One region of the Neobacillus oceani genome, then DNA from elsewhere that is predicted to be linked to it. Evidence: riboswitches for the same ligand, from Rfam matches in the RefSeq annotation. Region 1 holds a riboswitch; the other holds the start of a gene.

Region 1 (16,531 bases):
CGTCAAGCAACACTTCCCTCGTGTCCTTGTTGATCCGGAAATGCATTGTCGAGATCATATGCCTCGGCTGATCCTCCGTGTCCCCGGCCCTCTGATATCTGCGTGCAACCGCCTTGATCCTCGCCATAAGGGCGAGCGGGCTGAACGGTTTCGTCACATAGTCGTCAGCACCCATTTCAAGCCCAAGAACCTGATCGGATTCGCTGTCCTTCGCGGTCAGCATGATAATCGGGATTTTGCTCTTTTCCTGGCGGATTTTCCGGCAAAGGGTTACACCATCCATGCCAGGAAGCATCCAGTCGACAATCAGCAAGTCCCATCCGCCCTCTTTATAGCGGTTGTAGCCATCGAGCCCATTGTGGATGAACTCCCCTTCAATGCCTTCTTTTAAAAAAAACATCCCAATCATTTCACAAACGCTTTCATTGTCTTCTATTACAAGTATCCTCATTCTCATTAACCTCCAAAAAGGGCCATTCCGTTAGTACAAAAGTAAATCTTCTTGGGCGCGGAATCAACTTGTTTGCGCAATTTTACATAAATCTTAATGGTTTGGAAACAGTTTGTTCACACTGTTGAGGTATTGCACCCTTGTTATTTTAAGCGGTTTTTCGATAAATGCCGTATCATTCCGAGAAGAGTTTCCGCAACAAGTATCGTATCATTCCTCGGAGGGAATTCCCCAAAGAGAATCACGAAATGCAAGTCGGACGTTCAAAAATCAAAAGCACCCAGGCATATGTATCCTGGATGCTTCTTATAATTACCACATATTCGCGTATAGCTTTTCCCCTTCTTTGTAAACACGGATGAAATCGTTCGTGTCCTCAAAAGTCGTGCCTGAATCCACGACACCCTTTATCGTTTCGTACGAGATTTTGTATCCCTTCGCCACTAGCAAATCGGCAAGGAGCTTCGCCTGGCCGGTTGTCGTTCCGATTGAGCCAGTGCTCATTGACAGGATCGCCGTTTTATCTTTGACGATGATTCCCACGTCGGAATTCGGCATGTAGTAAACCTTTCCTCCATGTTTTTTTGCCACAGATGCTTCCGGCTCGAAATTAGGCCCTTCCCCGAGTTCAAAGACGGTCCCATCCCCGGCGGTAAACGTTTTTGCTTCTTCCTCAGCCTTTTTTCTGGCCAGTTCTTCTCGCTCCACAGCCGCTGTATAGAAAGCCGTCGTCGCTTTTTCTAGTTCATCTGTCAATTCTTCCCGTGCGGCTTCATTCGTGAGGTCTTCAATCATTTTTTTCGCTTCTTCAGCTTTTTTTTCAAACACTTCCCTGCTAGTCTTTTCATCGACAGACATATCGATGACCGCCTGGACAGTCTGTTCGGCTGTCGCGAACATATTGATGATTCCCTCAAGCTTTTCGACTCTCAGGATGTATCTGTCGGCGAATAGAGTGGAATATGGCGCCTCAAGGCTTTTGAATTTGCTGCTTTCCTCAATTGTGTCTTCTTTCAGCTGCGGCAATCCAGCAAGCAGCTCGGGCGTTAACGGATTTTCCGCGGCCAGCTTTTCCGCCTCTTTGATCCGTCCAAATAAAGTCGTCGCGATTGCAGCGCCTTTATTGTATTCCTGTATTTCTTTAATTTTTGGTTCCACCGTTTCTTTCAAAACTTTTCCAAGCTTCTTTTTTGCGTTTTCCGAAGCGTGTTCAAGGTCAGCTTTTGCAATGGCTATCTTTGCTTCTACGGTTAAAATTTTGTCGCCATCAATTTCTTTAAACTCGCTGGTCTCTTCACCGGAGTTTATGTATTTTTTCAATTCCTTATATAAGTCGGCGGCGGAGGCTTTGGCCTCTTCTACCGAATCTTCAGCTCTTTTGTCTTTATTCGCTCCATATACCGCATAACCACCGGCTGTTATCGCCAAAGCAAACACTGCGATCATAACCAAAATTATCTTTCTGTTCAAAATTCCCCCTCCTTACTCTGTTATTGTTGCACAGAATCGGTTTGAATTCTAGATAAAAATTATCTATCTTGCCATTCATAGGGGCTTTTATTCGACAAAAATTGCTCCTTTTTTCACAAAAACGAGCCAATTCTCCCCAACAAGCAGACAAAAAAATTTTTCTTTTGCAGATTGATCCTGATGCAAAATTGGATGGCGGCGTAAAGAAAAAGCCTTCCGAAACAAATGGCCCGGGTGGCCAATTTTTCAAAAAACAGGCTCTAAAAAAAGAGGTTTATGGCTGGCTGGGAAAGGGAATTACCAGTGATTACCTAATTATTCCCTATACATATTTTGGTATAATGGTTGTAAGAAAATTTAAGAGAATAATGGAAGGGGAGCATAATCAATAGCTAAGTACATCCTCCTGGTTGCCGTCATCATTGTGGGAAGTATTGCCGGCTGGCTTTATTATCCCCAGTATCAGATTAGCCAATTGAAAAAACAGTCGCTGGAAGCATCCGGCCAGGAAAGCTCTCCGACATATATTGATTATTATTCGAAGTATCCGAAGAATTCGCTGTACCATCTTGCCCTTGGGGATTCGATTATCCGTGGGATTGGAGCGGACCAGGACCAAAATCTTGTCCGGCATTTTTCCGAAGAGCTTGGGAGGCTGACTGCTAAGGAAGTCGATTTCCAGAATGAAGGGGTCAGCGGGATGACGAGCGGCGAGTTGAAGCAGCTCGTTGATTCAAGCAAGTATGACGAGGAAATTAAGCGGGCCGATATTATTACGGTGAATATCGGTGGAAATGATGTCCTTCGGGCAGCGAAGAAGACGGATTTCCAGTCCGCCTTCAAGGCGTTCGATTCGATTCAAGAGTCTTTTTCGCAAAATTTGGCCGATATCGCAGCAAGGATTACGGAGATGAATCCAAAGGCGACGATTGTGTTCCTGGAATTGTATAATCCCCTTAATCCCGAAGCGGCGTATTATGGAATGGCCGACAAGCTTTTGCCAAAATGGAATTTGAACATTTACAGGACGGCCAAGGACATCCCGACTGCCATTGTCGTGGAAACGTCGAAGGTCATAAACGGGGATAATTTGCAGAACCTTGCCCCGGACGGCGTCCATCCGAATTCCCTTGGCTATAAGGCGATTGCTTCGCAAATCATTTTCCAATTGAAGACGAGTATGATAAAAGCCGCTGCTTAACGCGATTTGGAATTGATTTACATTGAATATTCAAGGCAATTATTGTATCATACTACTATCAAGCTGCGTTGTTCGTACTCATAATAAAGTTTTAACCTTTAAGCTGTTATAGGGAGTTTTTGAACGAAGCCGGAATGACATGCCTTCGCCTACACGGCAAGGGGGACAGGCAGGAACGCTTCTGGAGACACCCACTTTGAGGAGTGGTGGTTTAAAACTTTCTTATATTACCTACGGCAAATGCGGCTTTTCCCTTTTAATATTATGACCGGTTCCCGGATGGGGCCGGTTTTTTGGTGTCTCCTTTGAAGGCAGGCAAGCGAAAAAAGACCCGGCACTTTCAAACCGGGATTTCACTATAAAGAGTTGTTTTCTTAAATTTTTTGATTTGCGCTCCAGGCGCTTCAATCGTAATACTTCACTCCGATTCCATCCAGATGCAGCGGCATGTGGAGACTCCAACAAAATGCCAAAGTTCCTTCGTGACAGGCAAAGACTCACTGGCCCTGCAATGATTAATCTTAGAAGTTTTCCTCAGTGGTGAGTCCCGCTAACCGTGCATTGTTTTTAAAACCTGCCTGACCTTAAGATTGAATAAATGATCCAGAGGAACATGAGGAACGCGACGGCGAAGCCGATTTCAAGCGCGTGGATGCTTGTCAGGAATGTATCCGTCCCAAAGGTCGCTCCAATTATAAGCCCCAGGACGACGATGCTGAAGGCGAGTAGTGTCAGGCTGAAGGATACTTGGTTTGAGATCCGATCGATTTTGTTGAAAATGGAATCGATTTGTGAGAGGCTGATTTTCAGTTTCAGCTCGCCATCCGCAGTCTGTTCAAGGACTTCATCAACACGGCGGGGGAGCTTCGCAATGGTTTCCGACATTTCCTCCGCGTCTTTCAGGAGCCGTTTTCCTATATGAAATGGGTTGTAGCGCTCCATGACCAGTTCCTCTGCGTATGGCCTGGCCAGCTGGATCAGGTTCAGCTCAGGGTCGATTGCTGAAATGATTCCTTCGACAGTGATCAATGTTTTCCCTAGCATCGTCAACTCGGTCGGCACGATAATCCGGTGTTCCTGCGCGGTGGAAAGCAAATCCTTGACCGTCATTCCGAGGTCCATTTCCCCGAGTGGAACCCTGCTCACCGTCTTGCTGATCCGGTCGACATCATCGTAAAATTCCTTTTCATCCACATCCGATGGTACATCCGACAGCCGATAAAGCGCTTTGACGATCATGTCTGTGTCCTCTCGCATTAGGCCGATCATCATCGAAGCCGTTTCATAACGCATCCTGCCCGAAAGCCTGCCAACCTGGCCAAAGTCAATGAATGCAAGCTGCCCGGTCCTTTCCGTATAGAGCATATTCCCCGGATGCGGATCGCCATGGAAAAAACCTTCTCGTAAAATTTGTGTGACAAATGACTGGACAAGCAGATCAGCTAGCTCTCGCCGTTTTTTCTTGTCCGCCACATTCACATTTACGTCGGTTATCTTGATACCATCGATTTTTTCCATTGTTAAAATATTTGAAGTCGTGTAATCCCAGAAGATTTCCGGGACTTTGATCTTTTCGTTTTTTTCAAACTGAAGTGCGATCGTTTCGGTATTGCGGGCTTCTTCTATATAATCTAGTTCTTTTCTGATTGAATTGCTAAGTTCTTCGGTGATTTCCGATACGTTGTATTGCTCGGCCCAATCATAATGCTGTTCTAGCAGCTTTGACAAATCACGGAGGATTTCTAAGTCGGTATGGACCGTTTTCTGTATGCCGGGCCGCTGTACTTTCACCATGACTTTTTCGCCTGTCCACAATACAGCTTCATGGACCTGGCCAATGGATGCGGCCGCCACGTAGTCTTCATTAAAGGAATGGAAGATTTCTTCTGGAGGCTTGCCCAGTTCGCTTGTAAGCTTTTCCATTATTCGTTCGATCGGAACGGGCGGAACATCGTCCTGAAGCGTCTCCAGTTCCCTAATGACATCGTCAGGCAATAGGTCGCTCCTGATACTTAGGAGCTGGCCGAGCTTAATGAATGTGGGGCCGAGCTCTTCCAGCAGGCCCTTGATTCGGACGCCCATCTCCTGGGAGTTTTCCTTTTTAAAATCGGCCTTAATCCGATCCTTAAATGAAAGGAGCTGGCTAAGGCCGACCTCTTCTATCAAATATCCGAATCCGTATTTCCCTAGAAGGGAAAGGATTTCTTTGTATCTGTTTAATCGCCGCAGCTTATCTGTCAACATTCCATCACCAACTGTCAGTCATGAACGCGGTCTGTATCGGGAGAGATTTTTTTGCTGGCAGTATCGGCCAGGTTTCCGGTGAAACCCGTTTGTTCATCAGCGCCAGTCAATTGCATATCTTCCGGTACACCTTGAATACCCGCCCCCGGGAGAGTTTCGCCGAACCCCGAACCGGCAGAGCTCAGCCCGCTTCCGTTATCCGCATAGCCGGAAGATTTTTCGGACTGCTGGCTATCCTTCGTTCGGAGTGAGGCAAGCTCTTTTTGCAAAAGGACGATTTGGGCCTGAAGCGTCTCGAATTCGTCCTTTGTTACAAATCCTAACTCTTTCAGCTGGCTTGTGATTGAGTTCCGGATATCCTGGTTCCAGCTCTCGCTTTTTTGCGCGCCTTTCCTGACAAGGTCATTGAACAGTGATTCCGCTTCGTTTTTGCTCATCGTGCCCTGTTCGGCCATTTTCATAATCGTTTCTTCAAGTTTTTCCTTGCCTGCGATTGCCGCTCCAAGGCCAAGCAAAATTCCTCTGCTGAATAAATCGCTCATATCTCGTTTCAGCCTCCTCTTCACTATGTCATTTCCTAATACCCTAAAAGGACAAATTTTACCCATGCAATGGAAGAAAAATCTTTTTCATGGCAGGTACAAGAGTTTGACTTCGGTTCCTTGGCCAGGCAACTTGAATATTTTGCTGGAGTCCGATACCTTGGCAGCAATTTTCAAATAAGCTTTCCAGATAGGAATTGCCTATTCCAAGTTATTGGCGTTTTAACCCGACAAGAAGGTTTGAATAGAGGAGCAGCATTTTTTTCAAAAAACGGCTTTGCTCTTTTTAAAAAGAAGTTTATTATTTCAGAATAGTAGTTTCTATTCCCATTTTAAAGTGTTAAAATAGCTAATACGTTTGTCGAATAGATAACTATTATTCTCTGTAAAAGGGGGGAATGAAAAGTGCTGACGTTCATTTTGGTTGTCCTCATGTTGTTCCTGGTTCCGGGCCCTGCGGTTTTTATAACAATATCGCAGACAGTTAAAGGGGGAATAAAGACCGGGATTGTTACCGGATTGGGGCTTGCCGCCGGGGACCTGATTCATACGGTCGCTGCCGTTGCGGGGTTGTCGGCAATCTTGATGACTTCCTCACTTGCGTTTGAGGTCGTTAAATACATGGGTTCGGCGTATTTGATTTATTTAGGCATCATGGCTTTTTTGGAAAGGTCAAAAAAGGAACCGAAGCCGGCAAAAAAGCCCTTGCTTCCAACTGGAATCCCGTCGTTCCGCCAGGCGCTGCTGATTGAACTGCTGAATCCGAAAACATCTTTGTTCTTCCTTGCGTTTTTGCCGCAATTTGTGCGGTCTGACGGCCCGCCGGTTACAATCCAGCTTCTGATACTTGGCCTGACCTTTGTTGTAATGGGGATTCTGTACACAACCTCCCTCGTGTTCCTGACGAGCTCCATTGGCAGCAAATTCTTCGCCAAACCTGGACCGGCATCAAAGTGGATGGGGAAAGCTGTAGGGCTTGTCTATATTGGCCTGGGGCTTAAGCTGGCGCTCCAGACGCAGGATTAGGCGCGGGATATATTTTTATGTAAAAAGATTCTCTTCTTATCAATGGATTTTGTTTTATCGTTCAATGCAATGTTTAAGCCGCCAGCTTATGCCGACGGCTTCTTTTCAACCTTTTACTTTTAAATAAATGACAGGGGTATTGGACTTTACTTTGGGCTTACGGAAGGCGATCCAGTAAGCCATCGCAATAAACACGGCGCCGCCCACGGCATTTCCCAAAAATACCGGGATAAAATTGGCAACGTATTGCCCCCATGTAAAATGCCCCTCGAAGATCGCTGCCGGAATGACAAACATGTTGGCAACGACATGCTGGAATCCGATGGCTACAAACGTCATTGTCGGGAACCAAATGCCGGCAATTTTTCCGATAATGTCCTTCGCGCCGTAGGAGAGCCAGACAGCCGCCGCGACTAGCCAGTTGCAGCCAATCCCCGAGACAAACGCTTCAAGGAACGTCGCCTCAAGCTTGTGCCCCGCAATACTGACTGTTTTTTCGAGGAATATTCCAGATGAAGTGAGTCCGGCTATATGCCCGAAAGCGTAGGCGACAAACAGGGCGCCGATAAAGTTTTATAGTGTGATAATCACCCAATTTTGCATGATAGCGCGGACGGAAATCTTACGCGCGAACGCCGCAAGCGGGACAGCCATCATATTTCCTGTCAGCAGCTCACCGCCGGCAATAAGCGTGAGAATCAAGCCGATTGGAAAAACGGCTGCTCCGAGGAACGTGCCGATTCCGGCTATATCGCCGGTAAGCGGTGCTGTGATCCGGATTGACAACAAATAGCCGAGCGCGATGAACGCCCCGGCCTGGAAACCAAGAATCATTGAGGTTTTAAAGGAATAGCCTGTTTTTTTGACGCCGTTTTGAACAGTGATGTCCATGATTTCTTCAGGCTTGGAATAGGAGGAAGACATATGACCGCGACCCTTCAAGTATTAATTGTGATTGGTTTCACAATTCTTCTTCCTCCATTTTACACTATTATTCACATCAGGCCTGTGAACATTTTTCAAAAAAAGCTTAGTTAAATGTGGCTGTTGGTTTTCAATCCAAGAGGAAAGCTTCCGAGACTAATCATCACAGGGAAGGCTGCCTTTTGCCTTTCCCGGGGTACATGTCCTCGTGGTGTTAAACGTCCACCCTGTCATTTAACATAAAAAATGCCAGCCTGATTCCTTCACCCTTCATTCCTTTCAAGGAGACCATATTTCCGCTTGAACCGGCTCAGGCTTTTCAGCCACACATCGGCAAACAGCAACAGGAAAAATACATTCGAGCATGCATGCAAGAAATCAAAAAGCGCGCTTGCGGCAAAATACGTTGCGATTGAAGCTGGGCTAACTTCGCCTCCGGATTGGGCAAACGCCAGCAATCCCCAAATATTCATAATCCACCCGAACAAAAAGCCCCATGCGAATCCGAAAGCTATTCTGCCCCATCGGTTATCCATCAAGTGGGTTTTCCGAAATAAGCCTGCCGTCAGCCCAACAAGTCCCCATGCGGCCATCTGCCACGGCGTCCACGGCCCCTGGCCAAGGATCATGTTCGAGGCAAGAGCGGCCACCGCCCCAACCAAAAAGCCGCTTTCGGCACCGAATACAAGGCCGGTCATGATAATCACAAACGTAGTTGGCTGGACCCCCGGTATGCTTGCGAACGGAATCCTTCCGACTGCCGCGATTGCAGCGAGTACCGCAAGGAGGACCAATTCCCTCGCTTCAATTTTCCTCCGTTCAAACCGGACGAGGAGGTAAATGAACGCCAAAGCGGCAAAGCCGACACTTGCCCACATAAACGCCTCCGCCTTTGCCGCGGCATAGAAAAGGAGGGCCAGCATGATTGCCGGGACCATGGCTATAACTGCTTTTTTCCATCGAACCATGCCCTGCCTCCCCTCCCAATGTGCCATGTTCATCTCTCTGCCTTTTTCCCAGGCTTATCCAAGCTCCTGAACAGGCGCCTGGCCATTGTCGTGTAAAAGAAATTTCCTTTAAAAAAGCTTTCAGGCAAATCTTCCGAAGTTATATTCCCCTGAAACAGCATGCCACACCGGGTTGCGTATTTTGCGGCGAATTCGATATCATGCGTCGCCATAAGAATTGCCGAACCGCTTTCCCTTACTCTTTGCAAAATTGAACCGAGGTTCTTTTTCGAAATCGGGTCGAGTCCTTTTGTCGGTTCATCCAACAGGAAAACATCCGGTTTCCTGAGAAACAGGCAAAGAAAGGCGGCCTTTTGGAGCTCTCCGCCACTCAGGTCATACGGATGGCGGTTAAGAAGGCTTTCTAGACCGAATTCATGTACGAGCCGGTCCGCTTCCGCACGGTCCACACCCCATTTTAGGCAAGCTGCGTCAATTTCGCCCGCTACACTGTCATGAAGGAAAAACAGCCGGGGGTTTTGCGGCAAATAGGCAATCTTTCCTGCAAGATCCTGTGGATTCAACTTTTTGAACGGCCTGTCTTTAAAAGAGATCTTCCCTTCAAAGGGCATTAGTACATTGGACAGCAATTTAAGCAAGGTTGACTTCCCGGAGCCATTACCACCTAATAGTGCATAAAGCTCACCTCTTTTAAGCTCAAGCTTGAAATCTTCAATTACAGGGCCATTTTTCTTTTCATAACGGAAGCCAAGGTTTTTCGCGGATAGAAGAACCTCCCCTATTTGAAGGGGTTTCCCCTCTTCAAGGCCTGTTTCTACAGCCCGCGGCCCAAGCAAGTCAAGCCTGCTCCGCCCTTCCTTTATGGAAAGGGGCAGCATGTCCAGCGGGGTTTCTTTTTCCTCCCGCAAAAACAACGCGGGAATGCTGGGGATAAAGGCTTCGGAATTCGTACCCCATAGCCTACGCATGATGAGCCGCGGCGGCCCGTCCTGGACAACCCGGCCCCCTTCAAGCATCACAACCCTGTCGGCAAGCGCAATCGCGTCATCCAGGCGGTGCTCGGCAAGGATGATGGTCATCCCGAATTCCTCGTTCAGCCGTTTCAGCATGTCAAACAATTCACGCGTGCTAACCGGATCAAGCTGGGAAGCAGGCTCGTCAAGTAGCAGGATATCCGGCTGCATCAACAAGACGGAAGCAAGGTTCATTTGCTGCTTCCGTCCCCCTGACAGCTCATGCATTTTTTTATGTAAAATCGTTTCTGCCCCAAAAAAGCTGACGATTTCGGCAACCCGGCTCCGCATTTCATTGGTCGGGAGGCCGCGGTTTTCTAGTCCGAAAACCATCTCATGGAGCGGGTCGTCTGCGACAATCTGGTTTTCCGGGTCCTGAAAGACGAAACCTGTTTCGGCCGGACCAGACCCCCCTGTAGTTATCGTCCCATCAAGTTTTCCATGAGGGCGAATTTCTTCTTTTAAAAGCCTAAGCAGCGTGCTTTTACCGGAACCGGACGGGCCGAACAGGACGACGAACTCCCCCATGCCGATTGAAAGGCTAGCCGAGGAAAGCGCGGGTCCGGGGGCTTCCGGGTACGTAAATGTAACGTTGTTCAGTTCGATGTATACCAACGGAAAGCCCCTTTCAGTTCAATAATTGCCGGAAAGCCAACAAAACAAATCATGGCTATCAGCAAGCCTGTTTCCGCGCCCGGCAGGCCCACGCCCTCCATGATTGGATAAACGGCAAGCGTTCCCCACCCTTTTATTCGTCCATAAACAGCAAAAACAAAAGCGGGGACAAGTAAACAGAACGCCAGCCAATCCAGTTCCCTGAAGCGGAAGTGGTGGTAGGCTGACCTTCGCCCGGTCCCATATGCACGTGCCTTCATTGAGTCCGCGGTCTGGATTGCCTCCTCAAGTGAAAAGACAAGCAGTGTCTGAATGTAAAGCATGCCGTTTTTGGCGCGCTCCCTTATCGTTCCCGACGTAACCGTTATTCCCTTGCTTGCCTGGACGGCGGCTATTTCCCCGAGCCTAATCCTCATCAGCGGGATGAAGCGGAGTGTTAGCATAAGAAGGACCGCGAATTGCGGCATGATTTTTGAAAAAAGGAACAGCAGCTTGTTCGGAGTCATAATCTCATTGTAGGAAACGAACAAGGCGATAATACCCATGACCGATAGCGCCGCCATTCCGCCGAGCAAAACCGCCTCCAGCGTGACTCGGTGGCTAGCCCATTCAAAAAGGACATGGCGTCCCCTTTCATTGAAAAGGGGATTTACAACGAATAAGAGAGCCCCGCTTATCAGCATAAAAAAAAGCCATCGCCGCAGGCTTCTGCAGCGATCTTGGACAAAATTCACAAACACGATGATAGAAAAGCCCGCGAAAAGAAATACGGGATGCTGAAAAATAAGCAGAATTGCCAGTGCTCCGGCATAGTAGCTAAACGCGGTTAAAGGATGGAGCCTGTTCATTCTTTTTTCAGGAAGTCTTCGGTGTAGACCCACTCAATCCTGTCGCCATTTGAAACTTTCACAATGCCGGCGCCTTTTTCAAGGTTCTTGCCATTCTTTTTGGAAACCCAGCCGCTCCTCGAGCCATAATCACGTTCATAGTAATTGGCGATCCCCGCAACATACGCTGTCGGGCCGCTTCCTGTGTAATCGACGTCTATCCCCTTTTTCCCAGCGGCCCTTAAGAGTACATCAAGCACGGTATCCCCATCCTTAATGTCAACTGTTGTTACTCCAAGAATCATACCAGCGTCATCTGGGCCTTTAATCGAAATGGACGCCGAAGCGGCGGGCTCAGCTTTTTGGACTGGCTTTGATGGCTGGCTACCGCCATTTGTTCCAGAAGATCCCGTTCCGCCGGTGGAAGCTGTACTTCCTGACGATGGCGTACTTCCCGGGGAAGCCGTACTGCCTGAGGAGGCTGTGCTGCTTGAAGAACCGGAACCGCCTTTGGAGGAGGTCGTCCCGGAAGAAGCTGAATTACCTGAGCCAGCCTTTCCTGAGGTAGTTGTGGAGTTTCCACTCCCGGCTGTATTGCTGGATGATCCATTGCCCTCTGATGCTTTACCGGAGCTTCCCGGATCCGAAGATGCCGCGGAAGTGCTGCCTTTGGAAACATTAGCTTCATTTCCGTCCTTTCCGGCTGCGACAGTTGCAGCATCTGCGGGCTGGGCGGCGGACGAGGTTTCATCCGCCTTTTCCCCTGCCTTCTCCTCAGTCGTTAAAACCGTTTCAGGTTGGCCGTTCTTTTGTTTCGATTCCGAAGGCTCAGGGTTTGTACCGCATCCTCCTAGCACAAGGGCGGCTAGCAATGAAAAAGCAAGCAGCCGCCTTATGATGAATTTACGTCTCATTGCCATTCCTCCTGTCCTCTATTTAATCTTGCCACGTGGCCGGCAGCCATTTTAAGGCTGCCCGGTGTTTTGAGCAACGCTTTAGGCGCGTTTCCTCCTCGCCACGGCCAACAGCATTCCTCCCGAAGCCAGTAAGAACATGCCGATTGCAATCATGGTGTATCCATTTGTAGCCGTATCCGGCAAGCGGTGTCCATCTTCTTTTCCAGCGCCTTCCTTACCGGTTTCATTAACGTTTTGTTCAATAGCGGGATTTTCGCCAGCTGATGGGTCAACCGCGAATGTGTAAAGGGAACCCTTGCCATCCTTGTAAAGCTGGTAGGCAACCAGTGCCTGAACCCCTTGAGCTGTCGAAAGGGGATCCGCTTCGTCTCCCGCTTTCCAGGCGAATCCGCCCTCTGGTTGCCTGAACGACGCCAGATAGCCGAGCAACGTCTTTCCGTCCGCTGTGATGATGCCGGTATTGGCATCGAGCCCCAAAGCTGAAAGGGCAATGACTGCCTGTGCGGTGGCGGGACTGCTGTCAACCTTGCCAGCGGCAAATAGCTGTTTCAAATAGGCAAGCCCTTTTTCGATTGCCGGTTTTACTGCTTCTTCATCTTTGTACGGGCTTAATGCCGTTAGCACCATTGCCGTCGTATCCGGATCGCTTCCTGCCTCCAAGTCAAGGCCCCAGCCGCCATCGCCGCCCTGGTTCGCGATAAGATGAGCCTTCAGCTTTTCCTGATTCCATTTAGCATCCACGGGAATGGAAAAGCCTGCGCTATTGAGGGCAATAAGGCCGTATGCAGCCCCGTTTAAACCCTGCCTTGTAAAATCGCCATTGTAGATGCCCTCCACCAGGTTGTATCCCGCAAAATTTTCGGGATTGCCCCCTGCCGCGAGGATGCCGAGGGTGTACCGCTCATAATCTGTTATATTTCTAAACTGGCCTTTCCTGTCCGCTACCTTTTTCGCGACTTCCTTCAGGTAATCTGCGGGGATTGGCTTTCCTGCTTGTTTCAGGGCGATGGCTTCCCATTCCCCGAGCTGGTTATTTTTTAAAACATGCTCAAGCGTCCCATTCAAATCGCCAGCAAACTTGTCCGCCGGATAAACATCGACATCTTTTTCAGTCTCGCTCTTTCCAGGCTCTTCGGCTGGAGGAGTAAAGGTGTCATAGTTAAATGCTATCGTCTCGCCGTTTTTCAACGGGTAGCTTTCCGCACCGACCATCTGGGACTCTCCATTGACGTAAAAGCCCCAAAAGCTTGTGTTTGTCGCCTCAAGGCCATAAATGGAAGAAATCATTTTTCCGAAGTCGTATTGCACATAAGAGACATTTTCCTGCCCGGCAACAGTCTGAAGGAGCTGGAATGCATTTGGCTTATCAATGAAAGCAATATCTTTGAATTCCTTCGGCTCATTGTCTTTTCCCTTTATAACAAGATTTACTTTTCCCGCTGGAGGTTCCGACTCATACCGGAACGTCAGGGTATCGCCAGCCTGTGGCTTATACGAGTCGGCGCCGGTCATCGCTGAAATGCCATTTATGTAAAATCCCCAGTAAACTGTATCTGTCGCGGCCAATCCGCTTATCTCTGTAATCATTTTCCCAAAGCTGTATTGCTCGAACTTGACCGCGTCAGTACCGGCAGCCTTGGCTAAGGCGTCGAACGCTGTGTCTGTTTCCCCAATCTCTGCCTGCTTTTCGGAAAGGACCGCCCCCTTTTCTCCCAGAACCTTCACCGTTACGGTAACGGCCGCCGCAGCCGCCTTCTGCCCAAGTCCCCCGGCAAACATAGTAAACACGAGCATCCATGCAAGCACGAGCTTCACATACTGATTTCTAACCATTCTCTTTCTCTCCCTATTCTTTTTTACGCATAAAAAAATCCCCCTGTGAAGGAGGAGGTTCATCGTTAAGCAGGCAAAAGTATAAAAAGCCAGGCTTAACACCCTCCTATCCGCGTAGGCTAAAGGTGCGTGTAAACAGGCAGGTCTCCTGGCTCATGGTCATCGCTCCCTATGCCTTCCCGCCCCTTGGGCAGTGGCAAAGTATAGGTTGCTCGCATTTACAGTGGCGGGACCGCGTTGGCTTTTCACCAAACTTCCCTTTTAAGCTGACAAACAGAATTGCCAGCACCTGTTTTAAAGGTATTTTTTATGTCCATTCCATTATACAAATAGTCTTCGTGATTTGTATAGATATTTAACCTGCTCTTCTTTCCCACCCCTTTGGTAAGTTAGCGCTGCCTGTTCATTTCCCTCCTGCCCATTAAGCCGAACAATCCCTTGAGCAAATAAGGCATCGCGAAGAAGATGAAGAAAACCCTGAACAGCTGGTACCCGGCGACAATCGATAAATCCGCCCCAGTCTCGTGGGCGATGATGCCCATTTGGTCCATTCCGCCCGGCGCCATACTTAGATAGCTGGTCGTAAACGTCAGCCCGTATGAGTTTTTCAAAAGAAGGGCCAATCCAGCCGATCCCGCGAGGAGAACGACGCTCGACCCTACGGCGAATGGAAGGAGTTTTCCGTTCCTTGCAATGCTTCCTGGCTTGAACATGAGCCCGATATACGTCCCGATCATCAGCTGTGATACGTCCATGACTGCTCCCGGAAGCACTGGCCCATCGACTCCGGAAACGGTTAAAACGGCCGTGATGATGATTGGCCCAGTCAGGAACGCGGTCGGCATCCCAAGCTTTTTCCCCAAGACCGCAAAAACAACCGCCAGCGGGGCGAAGATCAGGATTCCGGGAAACAGGTTTGCATAGGAGGCTGTCTGAATAACAGAATCCGCCGTGCTTCCGGAAAACGGATAAAGAACTGTGAAAGGAACGAGAAAAATGATCATGAGCACGCGGAACACCTGGAAGATTATTACCGCCGAGCTGTCCGTCCCCTTGATTTCCTCTGAAAGGGCAATCATTTGTGAAAGCCCTCCCGGTATGCTTCCAAGCAAAGCCGTCCGGTAATCGAGCCCGGAAAGCCTGGCCACTGCCATGGCCATAACGGCGCAGTACCCGATCAAAATGAATGTCATCAGCATAATTGACGGGAAATGCGCGATAATTTGCAATAAGGCAGGTTTCGTAAAAGAAAGGCCGATTGAATACCCGACGATGATAAGCGCCGCATCGCGAATTTTCACCGGCCATTCCAAGGACGCCTTCCCGGAAATGGAAGCTGCAAGGGAAGCAGCCATCGGTCCAAGCAGCCAGGGCACGGGCAAGCCCAGAAATTCAAAAAGGGCACCGCCAAATAAGGCGAGGAATAAAGTGAATAAAAAAGCTTTCAAATCCGATACCTTCACCATTTTTTATCTATCCTCATAACGGCGGCCTCCTGTCGGAATGGCTTTTTCAGGTTTAAGCCATTCGCTCCCTGCCTTCATTTTTTAAAAGAACGAGGTAATAAAGAATTGAAATAAATACTGATATCCCGGAGGCAAGATAAATGCTCCCGTACCCAAAGATATGGCCGATTTGGCCAAACAGCAGCGCGCCAACACCAACACCGAGGTCAAAAAAGGAAAAGAAGGTTGCGGTGGCCATCCCCCTCCGGTTCTTCGGCGACTTCTCGATTGCCCACGCCTGAAGCCCTGGCTGGATTGTACCAAAGCCAAAGCCATACAGCGCCGCCGCCAAAAATAAACTTTCCTTGTTTGGAAGCCAGAATAAAAGCAGCATCGCGAAAAAAATCAGTAAGGCCCCCGGAATAAAAATCGCCCTATGGCCTTTTTTGTCATAAATCTGTCCGGCAAATGCCCGTGTCACCAAAAGGGCCAAAGCATAAATCAGAAAGTACCATTGAATGCCAGGAATCTCCTTTTGGGTGGTGTAAAGCGGAAGGAAAGACGCGGTTCCCCCGAATGTAACAGTCATGAAAAAGAGCAGGATGGACGGCTGCAATGCGCTCTTTTCATAAAAGTCCCATTTAAGTGCGGTAGCTTTCTGGACCGCTTCCACCTTTTTGTATCGAATAACAGAAGATAGCATCAAGGCGGCAAGGCCAAGGCCGGCGCAAATTAAAAAGAGCTGCTGGAAGTTCAATATACCGGCAAGGATTAGGCCAAGCGACGGCCCGACCGCCAATGCGATATTCCCCGACAAGCCATAGTAGCCCATTCCTTCACCCCTCCGTTCAGGAGGAATCAAATCGGTAGCGATTGTTCCGGAAGCTGTTGTCGAAAAGCCCCATCCAACTCCCTGGATAAATCGTAACAGGAACAGAAACGCAATTCCCCCCACAAAGCCGAACGAACCGACCGAAAGGACAAAAATAGCCAATCCGGTCAAATAAACGAACTTTCTGCCTTTTGACTCAAGCGCCCTGCCTGCGTAGGGGCGG
Region 2 (16,531 bases), 2.1 Mb from region 1:
GTCAGACCGCCGCCTGCCAGGATGGCAATATGCCCAGCTGCCTCTTTCATTTCAAGCATTGTAGCCAAACGGCTGTCAAGATCGCCAGTCCCACCTGAAGTCAAAATGCTTGTTATTTCCTTGTAATCAGACAAGATATTGGCTGAATGTATGGGGTTTGATGTTCCTTCAATCGCGCGGTGAAAAGTTACCTCCATGCCAGTGCATTCCAGAAGAAGACTTTCCAGGGCCGCCGTGTCGATTTCATTTTGCTCGTTCAGTACCCCAAGCACTACACCATTTGCTCCCAATGACCTAATGGCTTTAATATCATTTTTCATGATTTCGAGGTCATACCCGGAATAGACAAACGACTGGCTGTGCGGCCTGACCATGACATTTACAGGTATTCCAACACGCCTGGCCACCGCTTCAATCAGGCCGTAGCTTGGCGTCAATCCGCCTTCTGTCAAGGCAGATACAAGCTCAATCCTATCGGCCCCGGACTCCTCGATCAAAATCGCATCATCCACAGTTGTCGCTATATACTCAATCAGCATTATTATCCCCCCTAGCTGCAGGATACCACTTCCAGTATAAAAAAATAAATTTTTTATAAACAAAACCATTGACTTGCCTGCTAAATGGCGTAAAATTACTTATTGTATATTCAAATAATCAAATATATAAATATATTAATTAAGGAAGTGTAAGTGTGCTGCAGAAGTTAGTATTTGACGGAAGATTTAAGAATTACTCCCTTCACTCCTTGCAAAAAGACATTATCTCAGGCATTGTTGTTGGGATTATCGCGATTCCGCTTGGAATGGCGTTTGCGATAGCCTCGGGAGTGAAGCCTGAATACGGAATTTACACAACCATCATCGCGGGAATACTAATTTCTTTGCTGGGCGGCTCAAAGTATCAGATTGGTGGCCCTACCGGAGCATTTATACCAATCCTTTTCGGGATTGTCATGGCCTACGGATTCGAAAATCTCCTGATTGCAGGATTTCTTGCTGGAATCATTCTCTTTTTAATGGGTGTCTTCCGGATGGGCGCATTGATAAAATTCATTCCCCGTCCCGTGACAATAGGGTTCACGGCTGGAATCGCCGTCATTATTTTTTTCGGACAAATTCCGAATTTCCTCGGGCTTTCGGGAATTGAACGGCACGAATACTTTTTCGATAATACTAGAGAAATCATTGTCCATATTCAAACCTTGAACGTGTATAGCATCGCTACCGCGGCGCTTTGCCTTGTGACCGTTCTATTCACTCCAAAACTTTTTCCAAAGGTGCCTGGCCCCCTAATTGGGCTGGTCGTTTCAACGCTGGTGGCCACCTATCTTTATCCAGGCCACGTGGCGACTATCGGTTCCACCTATGGAGAAATACCTGCCAGGCTGCCGGATTTCCAATTTCCCGAAATCACATTGGAAAAAATTCGCCTTCTAATAAAACCGGCATTCATTATCGCGATACTTGGCGCGATTGAATCATTATTATCCGCGGTTGTGGCGGATGGAATGAGCGGCGGCAGGCATAATAGTAACCGGGAATTGATGGGCCAAGGCGCGGCCAACATGATCGCACCATTATTCGGCGGGATTCCCGCAACGGGGGCGATTGCAAGGACCGCCACCAATATCAAGAATGGAGCGGTATCCCCAATGTCGGGAATCATCCATGGCATCGTTGTCCTTGTTATCCTTGTCCTGTTCGCGCCTCATGCTTCGAAAATACCATTGGCAAGCATGGCGCCTATTTTGATGGTGGTCGCCTGGAACATGAGTGAGAAAACCGTTTTTTATAATGTCCTTAAAACAAAAACACTTGATTCCCTGATTCTGGTTGTCACTTTCCTTCTTACCGTATTTGTCAATCTAACAGTCGCTGTTGAAGCCGGGCTTCTGCTCGCTGTAATTATTTTCACAAAACGGATGAGCGAGTCCCTTGTTATGGCAAAGGTTCTGCCCAATGACAACCAGAAGCTGCGGGCCTTGCTTCCGCAGGCCACAGCAGACTCACACGACTGTCCGCAAATCAGCATGTACACGGTTGAAGGCCCTCTTTTCTTCGGGGCGGCGCAAACATTTGAACAAACTATATTAAATACAATAAACTATAAGCCGAAGGTACTTATTTTAAGGCTTGGCAAAGTCCCATTTATGGATACGACCGGAGAATCGCATTTTTCGAGCATCGTTAAAGACTTCTCTGCCCACGGGCAGGTTTTGATCACCGGGATTCAACCCGGCCCGCTCGAACTGCTGAAGAAGACGGGGCTGTATGATTTCATTGGCCGAGAGCACTTTTTCAGCCATACAGGAGAGGCAATTAATTTTGCGCTTAATCATGTAAATAAAAACGAATGTCTCGGTTGCAAACATTTCGCTTTCAGGGAATGCGCCACATTATCAGCCATTAAACAGAAGGCGGACGAACAAAAACAGGCCCTTATACAATAGCGTGGGGTAAAAAGGGAGGAAACGTATTGGATTTGGAAATGCAAAAATTTAAAGCTGACTTTTTTAAAGCTTTGGCTCATCCTCTAAGGATTAGAATTCTTGAACTGCTCGGGGATGGAGACAAAAGTGTAAATGAAATACAAAGCCTGGCGGGAAGCGAAGGCTCTGCTGTTTCCCAGCAGTTAATGATCTTAAGGACGAAAAATATTGTTACGGGGACAAAGGATGGAAACCGCGTCATTTATTCGCTGCGGGATCCACTGATCATTGAATTGCTTGCTGTCGCGCGCCAAATCTTTAATAATCATCTTGTCGATACGATTACGATGCTGGACAGATTCAGTGAGGACGGAGATAAGACAGAAGACCTTTAAAATTATCAATAGACGAGAACCAAGATGGGCCGATACAAAAAACCTCCCTTTTCAGGAGGTTTTTTCCATTTGAGAATAGAGAGAAATCTATCATTCAGATGTTTTAGGAGATTGGGAGTGGTTATTTATTCAGGTCATTCTCTATACATTCCTATAAATCTATTTTTTTAATCGTAACTCTACCATGTTGCCATTATGCCAGTAGCGTTCTTCACGGGTAAATTTTTCGCGGCCCGTTCCTCCTACACGCCCGGTTGTGCAATGGCGGCGACTTCCATGGCTGCGGCATGACTTCCGGCTACGACCTGTTCCTCCAACTCGCCCGGTTGTGCAATGGCGGCGTCTTCCATGGCTGCGGCACGACTTCCGGCTACGACCTGTTCCTCCAACTCGCCCGGTTGTGCAATGGCGGCGTCTTCCATGGCTGCGGCACGACTTCCGGCTGCGGCCTGTTCCTCCAACTCGCCCAGTTGTGCAATGCTGGCCTGTTCCACGGCGGCCGGTTCCGCGACTACGGGACCTTCTACGGCGGCCGGTTCCGCGACTACGGGACCTTCTACGACGGCCTGTTCCACGACTGCGGGACCTTCTACGACGGCCTGTTCCGCGACTGCGGGACCTTCTACGACGGCCTGTTCCGCGACTGCGGGACCTTCTACGACGGCCTGTTCCGCGACTGCGGGACCTTCTACGACGGCCTGTTCCGCGGCGACCTGTTCCGCGACTAAGAGACTTTCTACGACGGCCTGTTCCGCGGCGACCTGTTCCGCGACTGAGAGACTTTCTACGACGGCCTGTTCCGCGGCGGCCAGACTTATGGTGACGGCCTGATCCGTGAGAACGGCACGACTTATGATGACGGCCCGATCCGTGAGAGCGGCCCGACTTATGGTGACGGCCTGTCCCGTGAGAACGGCCAGACTTATGGTGACGGCCTGGCCGTGACCTTTTATTAGCTACGGGTTCCTGATGTAAAAAACCCTCCATGCCGTGGGATGTAATATCCTTTACAGCCTGCTGGATATCTCTTCCTGCTAACTTTTGCATAACTAACCCTCCAATCAATTATCAGTAGAAGAAGTGTATTTCCTCCTTCATCCTGTATTACAATGTACGTTTTAGAAATTGGCATGTATAGACAAACATAACTGTTTTTATAAAAATATACTTTTGTCTAAAGAACTTCTTTTTGATTGAGGACATACGATTTAGGGAATGCAAAAGGAGGGCTAGCGATGAATTTACCTAAATTTGAAATTTTTATTAATCCTATCGATCTGAGGGAACTAAAGTCAGATATCTGGAACGATGAACCCGTTCCTGCGTCATTAAGAATCAATAAAAAAAGAGTTGAAATTGACCTCTCCTATAGAGGCTCCCATATTAGGGAATTTATTAAAAAGTCGTATCACATCACACTTTTTAACTTTAAAGGAATCAATGAGCTTCATATAAACGCTGAATATAAGGATCCTTCATTAATTCGCAATAAACTTTCCCTCGATTTTTTTTCAAGCATTGGCTGCCTGTCCCCTTCGTCCAAGCATGTCCTTCTTTCCATCAATGGAAAAACTGAGGGAGTGTATCTTCAACTGGAATCAGTCGACCATAACTTTTTAAAAAAACGAAACCTTCCACAAGGCCCAATTTTCTATGCAATTAATGATGATGCCAATTTTTCATTAATTAGCCCTATCGATAATGACACAAAAACTGACCTTTATGCGGGGTATGAAAGAAAAACAGGATTGAAAAGCGATACGCTTGTCCTTTCTGAATTTATCTACCTTTTAAATACATCTGGAAAACAGGAGTTTGAAACGATTATTCCTAAACACTTGAATATTGAACAATACTTTAAATGGTTGGCAGGTGTAGTATGCACACAAAATTTTGATGGATTTGTCCACAATTATGCGCTTTATCGCAATGAAAGGACGGGCCTTTTTGAAATACTCCCTTGGGATTATGATGCCACATGGGGACGGGATATTAATGGTGAGGAGATGAGATATGACTATCTTCGTATTGAAGGCTTTAATACTTTGACGGCAAGGCTGTTGGACATCGATAAATTCAGAAAGGAATATGCTACTATAATGCGGAAGATATTAGATGAAAATTTTACGAAAGAATCAATCGAACCCCAAATCCTAACCCTTCACTCCTCCATCCGGCCCTTTTTGCACCAAGATCCCTATGTGCGTGACCGGATTGACATTTTTGACAAAGAGCCTGATTTCATCCTCCAGTTTCTAAAGGACAGGCAAAACTACCTAAAAGCTCATTTACATGACATTGAATAGGCAGAGGCAAAGTTTTATTAAATAGGCCAATTCTTCATGCATGACAAGACTAGGTTACGTATATATGGAGTATATCTATCCCCTATGGATAAATGACAAGGAGGAAATGAATTAAATGGAAAGAAAAAAAAGTAAACAATCTTCGGCTTCATCTCCCCTGGATTCGTACCATTCCTTTCTTACATCTCTAGTTGGTCAGGAGGTGCAAGTATATAAAGGCGGTCCTGAAAGTAAAAAGGGAAGATTAATGGATGTTCAATCAGACTATATATGCCTCCACGCTCAGGATGAGGATGAGAATAAAGATAAGGACAAAGATAAGGATAAGGACAAGGACAAGGACAAGGACAAGGATAAGGACAAGGACAAGAATAAAAATAAGAACAAGTCCTCCATTGTTTATTACCGTACCGAACACCTCCAAAGCATCAGCGAAAATACCAAGTCCAATTCCATGCCCCGTTTTCACGAGGAAGACTCTGATACCTGTGAGTTTCATAGTGCTGGGAGCTTCAACGCATTAATGCAACATTTTATCAGAAAGCAAGCGCAAATTAACCTTGGAGGCCCGGAATCTAAGAGTGGCATGGTTCTGGCAGTTTCAGGGTCCTATATCGCCTTATTGACTGAAGATGACGGGGTTGTCTATTACAATATCCACCACATTAAGAGCATCAGTGAATGGAACAACAAACAAAATGAGGAAAATGACGAGCAAGAAGTCCTCATACCGGAATTTATTGAAGCAGATGATTTCCATGATTTATTCGGAAAGATGAGCCATAAATGGGTGTCGATAAACAGGGGTGGCCCTCAAGCGATTGAAGGAGTACTTGTCCAGGGAATGGGAGGCCATTATACGATTGTCAATAATGACGAGGTTTTAAGAATCAATCCCTTTCATATTAAAAACATAAGTTGCGGAGCAAAAGGCTCCTATAAAAACACAAAACAGTCTCAACAAAAATCGTCCAATGAAGAAAATGAAGAATCCGAATCATCCGATGAAACCATGTCAAACCAAAGCGGACAAAAGAACCATAAAAGTTCAGGCAGAAAAGCTTCTCGGAAAACTTCCGGAAGAACTTCAAGCAGTTCTTCAAGCAGTTCCAAGGATCATCGTTTCGAAAAAGTAATTAAAACAATTGATTATATGTGGAAGCCCAGATAAAACCTGTCCATAAAGCCCAGGCATTCTCCTATTCAAGCAGAATGCCTGGGGCAACTTTTTAAAATGCCTAATGGACCCATGCTGCAGTGCATTATTTAGAGAGCCTGCCAACTGCCCTCTCTTTGCTGAAAAGGGGTATCAAAAGTGAAAAATGTTTTAGCCTTAAAAGGGCAAAAAATAGAAATTGAGATTTCTGGAAAGACATTATTTCAAGGGATTCTTATCGATATAGGCCAGGATATTATCGTTCTTTTTAATGGAAAGGATTATTTATACATTCCTTTTTCACATATTCATAATTTGCGGCCTGATGATCAGATTGAACTTGAATTTGAGGGTGAACCTCCTGAAATGCCTATCTTTGAAGAAACAAAATCAGTTTCTTATCGTAAGACCCTTACCAATGCCAAAGGCAAATTCGTTGAGATTTTTGTAACGGGGAACAAATCCATTCATGGATATATCCTTAGCGTGCTAAATGATTATTTTGTCTTCTACTCTCCTATTTACAAAACGATGCTAATCTCGTTAAATCATTTAAAATGGCTTACACCTTATCAAACCAATTCCACTCCTTATACACTGCCAAACGAGGAACTGCCCGTAAAGCCAGTCAGCATCCCATTGCAGCGCTCATTTGAGGAGCAGCTAAAAAAACTTGAAGGAAAATTGGTTGTATTCGATCTGGGAGACCATCCTAAAAAAATCGGACTGCTTAAACTGATACATGATAATATAGCAGAATTAAATGTTGCAAGCGGAGAAACTATTTACTGGAAAGTACCTCATATAAAAATGATCCACTGGCCATAATGTTTATGAAATGCACCTTAAACCTGTCCTACGTGTGGAGGGCAGGCTTTAAGGCGTTCAAGGAACACCAACAATGCAAAGACCATTTAGCCGTGGTGATGTTCCCATTCGCCTTTCTTTAGAGTGACTTTCCATTAAATATAAGCTCAATCCACAAATATAAAATCACCAGGGTGAACAGAACGGTTGCAGGGATCACTTTGACCGTTACACGAATATATTCAGCCCAGCTAATCGCAACCTTTCCTTTTTTCAGAATATGCATCCACATTAATGTTGCCAGCGTTCCGATTGGAAGGAATAACGATCCTATATCACTTCCTATGATATTTGCTAGATAAACAGTCTTTACGGTGATTGGATCCAACCCCATATTTGTAAGCGCCAATGTACCAATCATCAAGGCTGGGTGATTATTGAAAATGTTTGAAATAATTGAAAGGGTACCACCCATTACTAAACTAGCATGGAATAGGCTTTCATTAACCAATCCTTGGAGATGGACGATAAGGATATCCGTCAGCCCAATATTATGGAGGCCATAAATCAAGATATACATTGTGTATGCAAAGACTAGAATATGCCATGGCGTCTTTGCGGCCATATCCGTTGGGGGCACCTTAAGGTAAATCCACCTCCACCCCAAAAGAAGTACCGAGCCAAGGACTGCGATTATTTCCATTGGAATACCAACATAGGAAGCGACAAAGAGGCCCAATCTTATCAAAAAGACAAACATCAAAATTCCAATCATGATTTTCTTTTGCTTTTTATGTTCCGGGTCTAAATGATTATCCTGAAGCGGATGATAGTTGTGTTCTTTAAAATCACTTGTCAGCGTAATATGCGCTATTTTACTGGGAATATCATTTCTGAATACGAGATAAAGCAGCGCGGATAAAAATAGTAACCCAAGTATTCCCGGAGTAAACATGAGGAGCGTATGGAGATAAAGATCCATCCCTATTATTTTTAAGGCAATAAGGTTGACGATATTGCTTACTCCTATGGGTGCACTTGAAGCGGTTGCAATTAAGGCTCCGCTTAAAAGGTAGGGGATTTTCTGGCGCCTTTTCAGTTTAAGCTTTTTTAATAGAAGAATTAAAATTGGAGTGGTGATAAGAATACTTCCATCATTATTGAAGAAAACGGTCATCAGGAAGCAAAATAGATTCGTCAGCCAAAACAATCTCCGGCCATTTCCCCGCGCAAGATTTGAAAGGACCGCAATCGACCATTTAAAGAAACCGACACTCTCTAGTACAAGCACCATGACAATTGTTGATATGATGGTAATGGCGGCACCACTCACCTTTGAGCTAATATCGATTAAGTTTGCCAGAGTGATGTTTCCCCAAATGACTACTGCCAGTGCCCCGATGGTTGAAGGAATTGCTTCATTTAATCCTTTAGGCCTCCAGAAAATAAATAGCATTGTCAAAATAAATGAACTAACCGTTACGAACACTTCAGTGCCCATTATCTATGCAATCCTCTCTTTTTTAGAGGTTAATCCTTTTTTTCGTTTAAAGCTTTCCCCTCCTTGTTTAGTTCTTTTACCAGGATGTACTGTATGTATACGTAGCGGCAGAAAGCCTTGTACTAAACGATTGAACTATTTCTCGTAAAATCAACTCCTATCATCCAAGTACATTTACCTAGTAAAGATAGTTGCCCCTCCTACTGTCCACAAACAGCTCCAGAACCGTTTGTCATATTTGTAATATTTGTAATAAATTCGTGAAAATTATTAAATTGACTACCTCATACAACCTAGCTTCCAGCATTCCTGAGCCCTCCTTTTTATTCAAAGGATAATTACATAAGAATGATCTTAAACTTTTAAATTAGAGCCAGCACATACAATAAAAGCTTTAATTTATACTCCCCATCCGCTTAGGTAGATTAGAATTTTTAATGCTTCCTTAATATGTCTGTAATGGTTATTAATGGTGAAAACAGTAAAATAGAAGAGTATACGATTCAGAAAGTGGTGATGTTGATGGTAACAATGATTACGAGCAACGATGAACTTCTATTCATGCTTGATGAGCTGTTAAGAGAGGAATCCAAGTTCAATTGGGACGAGTTTTATGTTAATCGAGATCGGAACGTCCCCTTTTTCAGGAACCTTCCTGATGAAAATCTTGTAGGCTATTTTAAAAAAGGGCTTTTAACTCCCGGGACTGCACTTGAACTTGGCTGCGGTCCTGGACGTAACGCTTTTTTCCTGGCCCAAATGGGGTGCCAAGTAGATGCGATTGATTCGTCTCGTGAAGCTTTGGATTGGGGAATGGAAAGGGCCAGGCACCATAAAATCGATGTCAATTTCATCCTTGGCAATATTTTTGAATTTAACTTAATAAATGGGAGCTTTGATTTCGTTTATGATTCCGGGTGTTTTCATCACATTCCCCCGCATCGGAGGATGGGATACCTTGAGCTGGTTGCAAATGCATTGAAGCCGGGAGGTCACTTTGGCCTTACCTGCTTTGTCGAAGGCGGGGAACTTGGCGGTTCTTCCCTTTCAGACCTCGAGGTATACAAGCTCCGTACGCTGCAGGGAGGCCTCGGATTTACAGAAAAAAAAATAAGGTATGTTTTTCGTGACTTTGAGGCTGTTGAATTGAGGAAAATGAAACAAGCGAATGAGCATGAAGGGGTTTTTGGCGTAAATGGGCTTTGGACTGCTCTTTTCAAAAAAAGGACATAATTCATCAAGGGGGCAAAAAGCCAGTTCGGGCACTGGATTAAAATGTTTTATAAAAAATGAAAATGTTTTTGCTTGCCAACAAGAAGTGATTCAGATACCATAGAGAACATACTCAATATATTGACAAAAACAAAATCAGTATAACTATATATAGTATTGCCTTGAGATTGGATGCCGTTAGGCTTAATAGGGAATCCGGTGAGAATCCGGAGCTGCCCCCGCAACTGTAAATGCAGACGAAATGGACAAACCACTTTACAACGTACTTTAACAAGGTGCCTGTAAGGGAAGGGTCCGGAGTAGAATGACGCATGAGTCAGGAGACCTGTCCTCTCTTAAGCTGTTTCACTTCCTCGGGGATTGGGAAGATGAAACGATGGCAATCAGAAGGCAGGTTATTGCTCTAGTATCTCTTCCCTCCTTTTGATGTGATCGTTTCATCCGCTCAGTCCATGAGCGGATTTTTTAATTTTATTTTGGAGGGATGATTATGGGAAAACAACTACAGGTTAGGTATTCAAGCATCTTGCAGGCTCTTGAAGAAACGGCTAAAGAGTATGGTTTGGACTGTTCGCAGATAAAAGACAAGTTGATTGAATTGGAGGCTTCAGAAGTAGAAGCTGGACAGCAGGCTTTGTATTACTCATTGAACAATATCGCCATCGACCAGCCCGACTGGACATTCGTGGCGGCCCGGATTTACCTGGAGCAATTGTACCTGGAAGCTGCTGAAACCCGTGGCTATGCCAGCCAGTTGAAATACGGCTGCTTTTACAGCCTGATAACGAAACTCACCGAAATGAACATTTATTCGACATCACTTTTAAACGCTTATTCAAAAGAAGAGATTGATGAGTTATCACGGGAAATAGAGCCGGCAAGAGACAAGCTTTTCACCTACATAGGATTGTTTTTGTTTGCGGATCGTTATCTGGCCAGAGACTATGCGCGCAATCTATTTGAGCTCCCGCAAGAACGGTTTATGGTCATTGCCATGACGCTGATGATGCAAGAAGACAAAGCGAAAAGGCTCGGACTTGTCAAAGAGGCCTATTGGGCGATGAGCAATTTATATATGACTGTTGCTACCCCTACCCTCTCCAATGCAGGGAAAAGCTACGGCCAACTTTCATCCTGTTTTATCGATACGGTTGAGGACTCGCTTGATGGCATCTATTTGAACAATTGGGATATCGCCCGCCTAAGCAAGGATGGCGGCGGAATCGGCATTTATTTTGGAAAGGTACGTGCCCTTGGTTCCGATATTAAAGGCTTCAAAGGAATGTCTTCCGGTGTAGTGCCGTGGATAAGGCTAATCAACGATACGGCGGTCAGCGTTGACCAGCTTGGGCAAAGGCAGGGCGCGATTGCGATCTACCTTGATATTTTCCATAAGGACATCATGAATGGATTTCTCGATTTAAAAACAAACAACGGCGATGAAAGACGGAAGGCCCACGATATCTTTACCGGCGTCGCCATCCCGGACCTTTTCATGGAAAAACTGCTGGAGACTGATGAAAACGGGAGGAGCACTGGCGAATGGCATACCTTCTGCCCTCACCAAGTGAAACAGATTATGGGCTGGCGCGACGGGGAAGGGCGTCCGCTTGGCCTTGAGGACTTTTACGATGAAAAAGACAGGAGACTATTCACGGAGAAATACTACGAAGCGGTTAATAATCCGCTTTTGCCGCGGAAAACATACCGGGCGATGGATATTATGGCAAGGATTATGGTCGCGCAACTTGAGACTGGCACCCCCTATATGTTTTACAGGGATGAAGTGAACAGGCAAAACCCGAATAAGCACCTTTCCGCGGAAGGCAGGACTTCTATTTATTGCAGCAACTTATGCACGGAAATCGCTCAAAACATGTCCCCTACCACGATTGTAAAGGAATACACGACCGAAGATGGAGACATCGTGATTGTCCGCAGGCCCGGTGATTTTGTCGTCTGCAACCTCTCATCCATCAATCTATCAAAAGCAGTGCCGGCAGATGTGCTTGATAGGCTGATTTCAATTCAAGTGAGAATGCTTGATAATGTGATAGACCTAAATACGATCCCCATAGGACAGGCGCAGCAGACGAACAAAAAATTCAGGGCTGTCGGCCTGGGTACATTCGGCTGGCACCACCTTCTCGCCCTGAGGGGAATCCACTGGGAGAGCGATGACGCGGTTGGATACGCAGATAAGCTTTATGAAGGTATTGCCTACCATACGATTCGCGCTTCCATGAAGCTTGCAAAGGAAAAAGGCCCTTACAGCAAATTCCCGGGATCTGAATGGGAAACAGGAAAATACTTCGAAAGGCGGGGCTACTCATCTTGCCGCTGGGCTAAGCTTAAAGAAGATGTCCGGAAAAACGGGATCAGGAATGGCTGGCTGATGGCCGTTGCTCCAAACTCATCGACCGCCAAAATCGGTGGATCGACGGATGGAATCGACCCTCTCTATTCCGTTGAATACGCGGAGGAAAAAAAGAATTTCAAATTTAAGGTAACAGCTCCCGACCTCAACCATATCACCTATAATTTTTATCGGCGCGCTCGGCATGAACTCGACCAAACGTGGAGCATCCGCCAAAATGCAAAACGGCAGCGCCATATTGACCAGTCGATCAGCTTCAATCTCTATGTAAGGCACGACATTAAAGCTAAAGATCTGTTGAACCTTCATTTGGAAGCATGGAAACAAGGCCTAAAGACCACCTATTATGTACGAAGCACGTCCCAGGTGGAAATCCAGGAATGTGAATCATGCCACAGTTAAAAAAGAAAGGAGAAGAGATTATGGAAACATATGCACCATTAAAAAAAAGCAATCTATTAAACCATGATGAGCCGAACCGCTCTACTGGAATCATTAACGGCCAGTCATCGGGACTGCTCAATTGGAATGATATTGCCTATCCGGAAATGTATGACTTATACCAAACACTGCTATCTAACTTTTGGAAAGCACAGGAAATCAACATGCAGGACGACATCAAGCAATGGGATTCTTTAAGCGCCGTTGAAAAAGATATTTTCCTTCGGGTGAACACGCAGCTTGCCTCCCTTGACAGCCTGCAAACCCCGACAATGAGCCAAGTGATGGATTACGTAACGGATTCCAGCTTTAAAGCGATTTTTGCAGTCATTTCCCAGCAAGAAGCGGTCCATAACGAATCGTATTCATATGTGTTAAGCTCTTTAGTCCCTCTAAGTGAGCAGAATAAAAGGTTCAATGAAGCAAAGGCGGATCCGATTGTACAAAAAAGGAACAAGCTGATTTTGGATGCCTATGAACAATTTCGACAAACCCCTACGCCTCAGCATCTATTTGAGCTTGGGGTCAATTCAATTATTTTGGAGGGGATCTATTTTTACGCAGGATTTGCGTTTTTCTATAATCTCGCACGCCAGCAAAAAATGTTGAAGACGAGCACGATGATCAGCTATATCCAACGGGATGAAATGCAGCATGCCTATTTTATTTCCCAATTCATCCGGATCCTCCTCACCGAAAATCCAAGCCTAAATACAGAAAAGAATATCCGGTATATTTACGAGGCAATCGGTAAAGCGGTGGATTTGGAAAATGAGTGGGCGGCCGAAATCCTGAAAGAGATTGACGGGATTAACTTGGCAGAATTCAAAGGTTATGTCGAGTATTTGGCCAATAAACGGCTACGGCAGCTCGGGTTAAAAAACCTTTATGAGGACCGGGATAACCCGATGCCATGGATCCATGTTTTCAGTGATGAAATGATCAATGAGACGAAGTCGGATTTTTTCGAACAAAAATCACGGACGTATACGAAGGTTACCCAATCAAATGGCTTTGACGAATTATGAAGCGGAGATTGCAATTGTTTACACCTCAGTAACCGGAAATACGAGAGTTTTAGTGGAAGAAATTAAATCCGTTTTTCAACAATACGGCATATCCCCATCTCTATTTCAAGCAAGCCTTTTTCCATACGAAATACTGAAGGACTTTGATGCAATCGTAATCGCTACCTACACATGGGGAAATGGAGAAGTCCCACCGAGTATGCGTCAGATTTATGAAGCCTTTGAACAATCGGATACAAAACACGTTATTACAGGGATTGCCGGGACCGGAGATAGTTTTTACCCATATTTTTGCGGGGCGGTGGATGCTTTCAGGGATATGCTATTCGTTCAAACAACACTAGCCGCGACATTGAAGGTTGAATTGGCCCCCCAGGACACAGACCTCCCCCGTTGCCGCCTGTTTGTGGAGAGCATTCTGAAACGGGTAAGACAAGAGAAATAACAATACGAAAAGCACGGTATCTCCCACGCTTTTCGTATAACTAAATTAAAGCCCCAAATGGAGATTAACATATTCCCCCCTTCATTCCAATATGATTAATAGTAAATTGGGAGCAGGGGGGAAAACATGCAAAACCAACCGCAATTACCAGGACATGTGAGCGGCGGCCAGTTCAGCCAAATGCTGGTGCCGCCAGAAACATTTGCTGCCAGGCCAGAATCACTGACCGAGCAAATGTTTGTTGAACGCTCGATAACGGAAAACAGGTTTTGGCTCAGGATTATGAAAGAACACGCTTTGTTCCTTGGAGAAGGATTTAACCGCAACGATGCCCAGCTCATACAACAGGCAGACCGGTTCCATGCGTATTTTGAGCAGCAGGAACGAAAGGCTTATCAAGTACCGCATAACGTATCACTTGTAAGGAAATTGAATGAGGAAAGCATCGAATTGGTCAATGGTTTCCGGAATTTTAAAAGAAATCTTCTCATCCTGATCATCAATTGCAAAGTGAGTGGTTTTAACTTTCCTCTGCTCGTTGACCATATCGCACGTGAAGCTGAATATTTTATGAGGACACTGAAAAAGTTCAATGATGGAATACTGGACCCTATCCAGGACGCTATTATCAGCGAGAATGTCTTTTGGCTAAAAATAATGATGGAACATTCACGCTTTATCTCTGCATTGCTTGATCAATCCGAAAGGAACCTCGTCAATGCCGCTCGGAAATTCGGGGATGATTTTGAGGTTTTACTTAACCAAGCTAGGGATGTAGAGTCAATGTTATATAGAAAACAGCCCACTTATCCAATCATTGGAAAATTGAATAAAGACAGCGAAAGTGCGACAACAGAATTAAGGGCGTTCAAGAAAGCGGGATTGGACTTTATCCAGGCTTGTCAAATACGCAATGTCATTAACCCATTATTGGCAGACCACGTTCTCCGCGAAGCTGACCACTTCCTCTTTATGATTCATATATTGGAGCAAAGGCTGAATGCCAAAAAAATGGCCGAACAGCAAATGTAAAAAAATATTTAAAAGCCAACAATTGCAGTTGGCTTTTTTCATTTGGAAATGCCAATGAATTCTAGTTCCATAATCCTTTCGAGCCGATCCGCTGCCATATTAGGCTTTGATCGCCTCTTCAGGAATTATTCTGCACTTTTTCTTCTAGTTAACTTTCTTTACCATGCCTTATTTAGTTAAAAACACACAAAAGTCTTGCCCTAGACCCACACGGTTACTGAATGTTATGGTAATGGAGGAGTTTTTCAAGAGGCGGTGGGTTCGGTGGAAGAGCAAAAGTACAAAGATTTAAAACTTGGGGAACGCGGGGCTATCATAAGCATAGTGGCCTATCTCATACTCTCCTGTTTGAAGCTGATCATTGGGTATATGAGCGGGTCTGCCGCCCTAAAAGCGGACGGGCTAAATAATACAACAGATATTATAGCCTCAGTCGCTGTACTGATAGGACTGAAAATTTCACAAAAACCGGCAGATGAAAATCACAAATATGGGCATTGGAAAAGCGAAACCATTGCTTCAATGGTAGCTTCGTTCATTATGGCTGCTGTGGGAATTCAAGTACTAATAGATGGATTCACTTCCATGTTTCATAACGGGAAAGAGTCCCCAGATATTGTCGCCGCTTATGTCGCACTTGTTTCCGCACTCGCTATGTATTTTGTATATCGGTATAATAATAAACTTGCGATAAAAATTAATAGCAGTTCCGTTTCGGCAGCTGCGAAGGATAATCTATCGGATGCCTGGGTCAGTATTGGTACGGCCATCGGTATATTCGGCTCGCAGCTGAACATGCCTTGGCTAGATACAGTAACAGCCATAGTTGTAGGGTTTTTAATTTGCAAAACAGCTTGGGATATTTTTAAACAAGCCTCACATGAACTATCGGATGGTTTTGATGAAAAAAAGCTTGAGCTCTACAAAGAAATTATTTTAAACGTTAAAGATGTGAAAGGTATAAAGGAAATCAAAGGACGTTATTACGGCAATAACGAGGTCATTGATTGCGTTATTCTTGTAAATCCATCACTTGGAATCAAGGAAGCCCATGATATCGCGACCCTCGTTGAGAAAATCATGATGGAAGAGCATGGCGTATACGATGTCCATGTACATGTGGAACCACTTTAGGACAAGCCCCTTTTATATTCAAAAATTCGTCCCTAAGTTTCATTCATTTTCAATGATATAATCCTAAGCATGGGAAAGAAATGCAAAAACCAACACCAATCCGATAAATAGTAAGAGCCAACACTGGATGTTGGCTATTTCATTTATGAATAGTGTTTGTTACTCGTTTCTCCCGCTCCATGATTATTACTTCCTTGTTTTTATCCATGGTTATGACCATGTCAGCCATCCCTATAAAAAGGCCA

What was found. Region 1 has a riboswitch for cobalamin ahead of V1499_RS17105 (DUF4430 domain-containing protein). Riboswitches for the same ligand answer to the same signal wherever they lie in the genome.
Region 2: it holds a riboswitch for cobalamin, as region 1 does, so the genes downstream of both, V1499_RS04565 (ribonucleoside-diphosphate reductase subunit alpha) here and V1499_RS17105 (DUF4430 domain-containing protein) in region 1, are expected to answer to the same signal.

What each region holds. Positions count from the first base shown of each region.
Region 1 is NZ_CP143543.1:3,359,251-3,375,781, forward strand. Features, by position in the region: gene V1499_RS17040 (winged helix-turn-helix domain-containing protein) at 1-451, opposite strand, end outside; gene V1499_RS17045 (hypothetical protein) at 764-1,921, opposite strand; gene V1499_RS17050 (hypothetical protein) at 1,990-2,313, shown strand; gene V1499_RS17055 (GDSL-type esterase/lipase family protein) at 2,346-3,122, shown strand; RNA gene ssrS (6S RNA) at 3,180-3,375, shown strand; gene V1499_RS17065 (ABC1 kinase family protein) at 3,690-5,366, opposite strand; gene V1499_RS17070 (phasin family protein) at 5,381-5,908, opposite strand; gene V1499_RS17075 (LysE family translocator) at 6,314-6,934, shown strand; partial or broken gene V1499_RS17080 (formate/nitrite transporter family protein) at 7,040-7,858, opposite strand; gene V1499_RS17085 (ECF transporter S component) at 8,122-8,826, opposite strand; gene V1499_RS17090 (ABC transporter ATP-binding protein) at 8,856-10,454, opposite strand; gene V1499_RS17095 (energy-coupling factor transporter transmembrane component T) at 10,436-11,335, opposite strand; gene V1499_RS17100 (DUF4430 domain-containing protein) at 11,299-12,195, opposite strand; gene V1499_RS17105 (DUF4430 domain-containing protein) at 12,277-14,031, opposite strand; cobalamin riboswitch at 14,152-14,339, opposite strand; gene V1499_RS17110 (AbrB family transcriptional regulator) at 14,421-15,497, opposite strand; gene V1499_RS17115 (MFS transporter) at 15,550-16,531, opposite strand, start outside.
Region 2 is NZ_CP143543.1:911,159-927,689, reverse strand. Features, by position in the region: gene V1499_RS04610 (copper homeostasis protein CutC) at 1-539, opposite strand, end outside; gene V1499_RS04605 (SulP family inorganic anion transporter) at 695-2,452, shown strand; gene V1499_RS04600 (ArsR/SmtB family transcription factor) at 2,479-2,826, shown strand; gene V1499_RS04595 (hypothetical protein) at 3,114-3,554, shown strand; gene V1499_RS04590 (CotH kinase family protein) at 4,062-5,132, shown strand; gene V1499_RS04585 (spore coat protein CotH) at 5,248-6,303, shown strand; gene V1499_RS04580 (DUF2642 domain-containing protein) at 6,448-7,116, shown strand; gene V1499_RS04575 (arsenic transporter) at 7,235-8,596, opposite strand; gene V1499_RS04570 (class I SAM-dependent methyltransferase) at 9,119-9,829, shown strand; cobalamin riboswitch at 9,982-10,177, shown strand; gene V1499_RS04565 (ribonucleoside-diphosphate reductase subunit alpha) at 10,320-12,608, shown strand; gene V1499_RS04560 (ribonucleotide-diphosphate reductase subunit beta) at 12,629-13,675, shown strand; gene V1499_RS04555 (flavodoxin domain-containing protein) at 13,656-14,120, shown strand; gene V1499_RS04550 (DUF2935 domain-containing protein) at 14,247-15,152, shown strand; gene V1499_RS04545 (cation diffusion facilitator family transporter) at 15,417-16,286, shown strand; gene rpiA (ribose-5-phosphate isomerase RpiA) at 16,426-16,531, opposite strand, start outside.